Regions from separate parts of the Burkholderia sp. A9 genome, predicted to be linked through region 1. Evidence: predicted binding sites of a transcription regulator. Region 1 holds the regulator's gene; the other holds the start of a gene.

Region 1 (3,793 bases):
CTCTCGTCACTCCAATGAGCCGGTGCATGCGCGCGGCGACGGGCGTCGCCATGCCGGACCGGCGCCGGGCAGCCCGGGACAGCGGCGCGTGCCGCTTCGTTCGGGAAAATATTCCGCCCGGATCAACTCAAGGTTGCCACTGAGTGAGCAGGCGATGCAACTCGGCGATATCCGTTTCGTTGTGCAGACGCTCACGCGCGTCGCGGTCGGACAGCAGTTGCGCGATTTCCGACAGGATCTCGAGGTGTTGCTGGGTGGCTTGCTCGGGCACGAGCAGGAAAATCAGGAGGCCGACCGGCTGGCCGTCGGGCGCTTCGAACGGGATCGCGTCGGCGAGTCGCACGAACGCGGCGAGCGGGTGCTTGAGCCCCTTGATGCGCCCGTGCGGAATCGCGACGCCTTCGCCGAGCCCGGTCGAGCCGAGGCGCTCGCGCGCGAACAGGTTGTCCGTGACGGTGCTGCGGGCGATGCCGTTCTGATTCTCGAAGATCAGCCCGGCTTGTTCGAAGACGCGTTTCTTGCTGGTGACGGAGAGGTCGATGACGACGTTCTCTATGGGCAGGATTTTGGCTAGGCGATTCATGTTGGCAGGCGATTGGGCGGCCTGGGGTCTCCTTGCTGCGGCAGACTGATCTTCCATGTTCGGCGATATCAAGGCGTTCGGCATCGGCACCCTCAAGGCAGCTACCGCACCCAACGCCCCCCGGCGATAACCGGAACATTATAGAGCACAGCCGCGCGCGTGGCGCGGGATGGACGGACCGGTCGCACCGCTGCCGCGGAGTCACAAAAAAAACGCCCGGCGAACCGGGCGGCGTGCGTGTTGCGGTGACCGTTATTGCGGCGGCAGTTCGATCTGGTCGATCGACGGCTGAAGCTTGATCGGGTCGTGCGCATGCGTCTGCAGACGCTCCATGTGCTTGACGACCTGGCGATCCAGCTTGTCGATCAGCAGATCGATCGCTGCGTAGAGGTTGCCGTTCGCGCTTTCGACGAAGATGTCCTTGCCCTTCAGGTGCAGGTTGATTTCCGCGCGCTGCTGCTTGTCCTTTTCTTTGTGGTTGTCGACCGAGAGGATCACAGTGCCATCGATTACCTGATCGCTATGGCGTAGCACCCGGTCCAGCTTGGTGATCACGTATTCGCGAATTGCAGGCGTGACTTCGAGATGATGTCCACTGATCTTCAGGTTCATAGTGCTTCTCCAAGCGAGTGACCACCCGGCCGCATCGAGGCGGCGCTCCGGTCGACTTGCCCCAGCCGCACGAGGCGGCCGAATTGCGGACAGGTCGCCCGGCCTGTTCCCCGTATGCGCGGTGGCCGGAACACGCCTGCCGCCGGGCAGGCAGCAGGCTTAAAGAGACTTGCGCAGATTCACTGCCGGGATCTTGAGGGCTTCGCGATACTTGGCAACCGTGCGGCGCGCAACCACGAATCCCTGTTCTGCCAGCAGCTCGGCAATGCGGCTGTCCGAAAGTGGCGATTTTGGGTCTTCAGCTCCTATCAGTTGCTTGATCAGGGCTCGGATGGCGGTCGACGATGCGGCGCCTCCGGTGTCGGTCGAAACGTGTGATCCGAAGAAGTACTTAAATTCAAGCGTCCCGAACGGGGTCAGCATGTACTTGCCAGTTGTCACACGGCTGACAGTTGACTCGTGTAGGCCCAGCGTATCAGCTATTTCCCGCAAAACCAAGGGGCGCATGGCAATTTCACCGTGCGCAAAGAAATTCTTCTGACGTTCGACAATAGCCTGCGCGACGCGCAGGATCGTGTCGAATCGCTGCTGGATGTTCTTGATCAGCCAGCGTGCTTCCTGGAGCTGCTGTTTCAACGATCCGGCCGCCGGATCGCCGCGGCTGTTGCGCAGGATGTTCGCGTACAGGTTGTTGATCCGCAGGCGCGGCATGACTTCCGGATTGAGTTCCGCGAGCCAGCCCTGGCCGGCTTTCTTCACGATGATGTCGGGCACGACGTAGTCGGCCTCGGCCTTGCCGTAGGCGGCGCCGGGGAACGGCTCCAGCGAGCGGATCAGCGCATGCGCGTCGCGCAGCGCGTCGTCGCTCGCCTTCAGCTGCTTGCGCAGCCGCGTGAAGTCCCGCGCGGCGAGCAGTTCGAGATGCTGCGACACGATCTCGAGCGCGAGCGTGCGGGTGGGGGACGGATCGAGGCGCAGCAACTGCAGCTTCAGGCATTCGGATGCCGAGCGGGCCCCGACCCCGGCCGGATCGAAACTGTGCAGCAGCGCGAGCGCCGCGTTCATCTCGTCGCAGTCGATTTCCAGTTCCGACGGCAAATCGGCGAGCACTTCGTCGAGCGTGGCGGTCAGGTAGCCGTCGTCGTCGAGCGATTCGATCAGGAACATCACGAGCGCGCGATCGCGCGGGCTGGCCTGCGTGACGCGCAGTTGCGCGGACAGGTGGTCGCGCAGCGACGTCGCGGCTTCCTGCACCTGCAGCGGCGGGAGGTCGTCGTCGTCCGACGCGCCGCTCGAGCGGCCGAATTCGTCGAGATTCCACTGCGGGCCGTCGCCGGCATCGCTCGATGCGTATCCGTCGTATTCGTCGGCGGCGGCCGGTTCGTCGCGCTCGGCGCGATCGCTCGACTGGCTGCTGCTGTTCCCGACGGACGATTCGGTGTTCTGTGCGGGAGGCGTCTGCGCGATCAGCGATCCGTCTGCCGCGACACGCAGCGGACTCGCGATCCATTCGTCGTCGTTCTCGAGCAGCGGATTCTGCGCGACGGCCATCGCGACTTCCTGCTGCAGTTCGAGCGTCGACAGCTGCAGAAGCCGGATCGACTGCTGCAGTTGCGGCGTCAGCGCCAGGTGTTGCGACAGGCGGAGTTGAAGGCTGGCTTTCATGGCAGAGAGGGAGTCATACCGGCAGTTTGCCACGACCCAGGCGCCTTGAGCCATCCGCGATTACGCGCGGCGCGCCGCCCGGCCGCAGGCATGGCCGCAAAGCGGGGAGCGGCCCCGCGCGGCGACGCCGGGCGGGGTGCAGCCAGCCACGGGGGGATTTACATGCGGAAGTGTTCGCCGAGGTACACGCGGCGCACGCTTTCGTTTTCGATGATGTCGCTCGGCGCGCCGGCGGCGAGCACCGAACCGTCGCTGATGATGTAAGCGTGGTCGCAGATGCCGAGCGTTTCGCGGACGTTGTGATCGGTAATCAGCACGCCGATGTTGCGCTGCTTCAGGAACTTGACGATCTTCTGGATCTCGAGCACCGCGATCGGATCGACGCCGGCGAACGGCTCGTCGAGCAGGATGAAGTTCGGATTGGTCGCGAGCGCACGCGCGATCTCGACGCGACGGCGTTCGCCGCCCGACAGCGACAGCGCCGGGTTCTCGCGCAGGTGGCCGATCTGCAACTCGTCGAGCAGCGCCTCGGTGCGCGACGCGATCGCGTCCTTCGACAGCCGCTTGCCGTCTTCGCCGTGCTGCAGCTCGAGCACCGCGCGGATGTTCTCCTCGACGGTCAGCTTGCGGAACACCGACGCTTCCTGCGGCAGGTACGACAGGCCGAGCGATGCGCGCTTGTGGATCGGCAGCAGGCTGATCGAGCTGCCGTTCAGCGAGATCTCGCCCGCGTCGAGCGGCACCAGGCCGACGATCATGTAGAACGATGTGGTCTTGCCGGCGCCGTTCGGGCCGAGCAGGCCGACGACCTCGCCGCTCTTCACGTCGAGCGACACGTCCTTGACGACCGTGCGCGAGCCATAGCGCTTCTTCAGGTTCCGGACGACGAGCGAACTCGTGGTGCCGGCCGGCTGGCGGTTCGGGAGTGCGTTC
Region 2 (3,793 bases), on a different contig from region 1:
AAAGCGGAGAGGGCGCCCGCGCCGGCGGCGCGGGCGCAATGCGGACGGCCGGTAACGATCAGCCGCGGTCGAGGGCGAACACGTACAGCGTGCCGCCGCGCGGCACGTCGTCGGCCGCCTTGGCCATCGGGCCGCCCCAGATCGGATTCGCGCCGCCGTAGCCGGCGAGCACGGCGACGTACTCCTTGCCGTCGACTTCGAATACCGACGGCTGCGCGATGATCCCGCTCGCGAGCTTCGGGCTCTCCCACAGCACCTTGCCGGTCGACACGTCGAATGCGTACAGGTGGCCGTCGAGCGAGCCGCTGAACGCGAGGCCGCTCGCGGTCGTCGCGACGCCGCCGTTCCACGGCAGCTTGCTCCAGTGGCTCCACACCTTCTTGCCGGTGTTGACGTCGATCGCCTGGAGTTCGCCGTAGCCTTCGCTGCCCGGTTCGGGCTTGATTTCGAAGCCTTCGCCGAGATACGGCAGCCCTTCCATGTAGTTGACCGACTTGCCCGACAGGCTCATGCACGCATGCAGCGACGGCACGACCGCGAGATGGCGCTCGGGGTCGTACGACACCGACCACCAGTTCTTGCCACCGAGGAAGCTCGGGCACGTGTCGATCGTCGTGCCGACCTTCGGGTACTTCGCGGGATCCTGGATCGGCGCGCCGTCTTCCGTGTAGCCGGTGACGGACGTCGCCCGCACGAACGGCTCCGCGTAGATCAGCTTGCCGGTGTCGCGGTCGAGCGCGTGGAAGTAGCCGTTGCGGTCCGCGTGGATGATCGCGTCGTGTTCCTTGCCCTTGTACTTGATGGTCGCGAGCACCGGCGTGTTGACGCCGTCATAGTCCCAGGTGTCGTGCTTCGTATACTGGTAGTGCCACTTGAGGTCGCCGTTCTTCGGGTCCAGCGCGAGCAGCGAATCGGAGTAGAGGTTGTCGCCCGGGCGCAGGTCCGCGAGCCACGGCCCCGGGTTGCCGACGCCCCAGTACAGCGTGCGCGTCGCCGCGTCGTAGGTGCCGGTCAGCCAGGCCGGTGCACCGCCGTGCGCCTGCATCCCGTCGGGCCAGGTATCGGCGTGCTTCTCGCCCTGGCCGGGGATCGTGAAGCGCTTCCACAGAAGCGTGCCGTCGTTCGGGCTGAGCGCCGCGATGAAGCCGCGTGCGCCGTATTCGCCGCCCGAGCTGCCGACGACGATCGCGCCGTCGAGCGCGAGCGGGGCGAGCGAGAACGCGTAGCCGAGCCCCGGTTCGAACATCTGCTTCTTCCATACCAGTGCGCCGGTCTGTGCGTCGAGCGCGGCCACTTCGCCGCTCAGCATCGCGACGTAGACGTTCTTGCCGTACAGCGCGACGCCGCGGTTCACGACGTCGCAGCAGGCGGTCTTGAACGACTCGGCTCCGAGCTTCGGCTCGTATTTCCACAGTTGCGCGCCGGTGGCCGCATCGAACGCGTACACGTTGTCCTTCGGCGTGGTCACGAACAGGTAGCGACCGTTGACGATCGGCGTGGCTTCGAAGCCCTGCTTCAGCTCGGCCGGAAACTTGTAGCTCCACGCCTGCGTGAGCTGCTTGACGTTCGACGGGTCGATCTGCTTGAGCGGCGAATGCGCCTGGCCGTTGTAGGTGCGGTAGTAGGTGAGCCAGCCCGGATCGCGTTGCGCGTCCGTGAGCCGCTGGTACGTGACGGCCGGATAATCCGCGGCGGCGTCCACCAGGCCGGGATTCAAGACGATGGCTGCTGCTGCCGCGATGCCGATCGTTGCCAGTCGGCTCGTCGAAGCCGAGAGTTTTTTCATGGTTGTCTCCTGAGTCATTGTGGTCGCACCGCGGCCAACACATGGCCGGGCCGGCGGGGTGGGGTTCCGGGTCCAGTGCGCAGCCAGTTACGCAAATCGCATGCCACTGCGGTGCGAGCCGCGCCACGCAAGGCACAGCGGCCGATTGCGCGCGCTGCGGCGACGCCGGTGCGGCGGCGTGGGTGGTCCGCGCCTGTTGCGTTCGGGGACAGCCGCGGGCGGAGTGTTGCGAAAGATGACAGTGCGCGGGCGGGTGCGGCGCGCGCGACGCACGGCGCGCGGTGCGTGACGAATGGCGACGCTCTTCCAGGTGTGCTTCGTGAGCGCGTCGAGATGCGACGGCGGAAAGGTGATCGTCGACGACGGACGAATCCGATATTCTGTTATCCGATGCGACTGACGCATCGCGGCGGACGACGCGCACCGGGATGCTCGATCGATCCGGGCGACGATCACGTGCACGGCGGCTTGAACAGCGTGCCACTGATCCAGATTGACACAGGTGCAACAGGGGTGGCACGAACTGCAACAGGTGCGTGGCCGCGTGGCGGCTTCGACCTGCAGCCGACCAGGCGATGTGCGCATCGGCATGCTTCTTGCGGTTCGAAACGGGAACGATTCCGCGCAGCGAGAGACCGCCATGCATGTCCCGATTTCGTCTGAGGCTACTCGCAGGTCCGCTCGCCGCCGCGTGGCCGCGCTCGCGTATGGCGTCGCGCCTGCCGGCCCGTATCTGGAGACGATCGAGACGCCGCAGGCAGCGCGCACACGCGAACCGCTGCACGCCGTCGCGCTGATCGTATTCGCCGCGCATGCGGCCATCATGGTCGCGCTCTGGCATGCATTCGTGCCCGATCTGCGACCGATGCTGCCCCGTGCGCTCGACGTCGAGGTGGACGCGAGCGCATCCGCGCGTGTTGCCGCGCCGGGCGTGCCGCGTCGCGCGGAGGTCGCGCCGTCGGTCCCGCCGGCGCACGCGTATGCGAGCCGCGATGCGGTTGCGCACCGGGAGAATCCAGCGAACCTGCCGGCGCCTCGGCAGGTCGACCATGCAAAGCCTGCGCGCTCGCCCGTCACCACCGCCGCTGCCGCAGTCGACCGGCCGGACAATGTGGGCCCGCGCGCCTTGCCGGCACCGGCACCGCCGGCCGCTGCACACGCTTCGGCGGAAAGCGCGGTGGCGCCCGTACGCACGGCCCCCGCCGCACCGCCCGCGGCCGAATCCGCACCCATAACCGCGCCGCGCTTCGCGGCTGCCTATCTGCACAACCCCGCACCCGATTACCCGGACGTCGCGCAGCGACGCGGCTGGGAAGGCACCACGTTCCTGAACGTGCACGTGCTCGCGAGCGGCCTGCCCGACCAGGTCCTGCTGTCGGCAAGCAGCGGACACGATGCGCTCGACGACGCGGCCGTCGCGGCGGTCAGGGACTGGCGCTTCGTACCGGCGAAGCGCGGCGCGGAATCGATCGACGGCTGGGTCAGGGTGCCGGTCGTGTTCAAACTCGGAAACTAAGGAATCCGTCATGTCTGATTACATCCACTACGCGGTCGTTGGCGCGTTCGCGCTCCTCGCGGTGCTGTCGGCGCTCACCTGGACGCTGATCGTCGCGAAGGCGCTGCTGTACGTGCGCGTCGCGATCGGCAACCGCCGCTTCGCCACTGGCCGAAGCGATCGCACGGCATTGGCGATACCGGCCGACGACGATACGGCCGCGAGCCCGAACGCGCGCGTGCAGCGCGCCATGTGCATGGCATTGCGCGATCTTGAAGCGGCCGAACCGGATGCACCGGCCACGCTCGTCGCGTGGGATCGCCGCGACATGCTCGAACGCACGCTCGCGCGCGAGATCCGGCGCGAGCAGCGGCCGCTCGAGCGCGGGCTCACCGTGCTCGCGTCGATCGCGAACGTCGCGCCGTTCGTCGGGCTGTTCGGCACCGTATTCGGCATCGTCCACACGTTGCAATCGATGGCGGCGTCGGCCACGAACGGCATCGACGCGATCG

The links. The regulator sigma-54, encoded in region 1, starts transcription at its own class of promoters, with help from an activator protein. The targets are predictions, from matches to a motif close to TGGCANGNAANCTGCTTT.
Region 2: a site for sigma-54 is predicted at 1,875-1,892, ahead of PI86_RS12045 (methanol/ethanol family PQQ-dependent dehydrogenase). Genes of this name have one in related genera too.

Annotation. Positions count from the first base shown of each region.
Region 1 covers NZ_JSZN01000018.1:76,608-80,400, forward strand. The annotation lists gene PI86_RS10485 (PTS sugar transporter subunit IIA) at 128-667, opposite strand; gene hpf (ribosome hibernation-promoting factor, HPF/YfiA family) at 836-1,195, opposite strand; gene PI86_RS10495 (RNA polymerase factor sigma-54) at 1,355-2,860, opposite strand; gene lptB (LPS export ABC transporter ATP-binding protein) at 3,019-3,793, opposite strand, start outside; gene lptA (lipopolysaccharide transport periplasmic protein LptA) at 3,792-3,793, opposite strand, start outside.
Region 2 covers NZ_JSZN01000025.1:46,568-50,360, reverse strand. The annotation lists gene PI86_RS12045 (methanol/ethanol family PQQ-dependent dehydrogenase) at 59-1,786, opposite strand; gene PI86_RS15700 (energy transducer TonB) at 2,427-3,302, shown strand; gene PI86_RS12035 (MotA/TolQ/ExbB proton channel family protein) at 3,313-3,793, shown strand, end outside.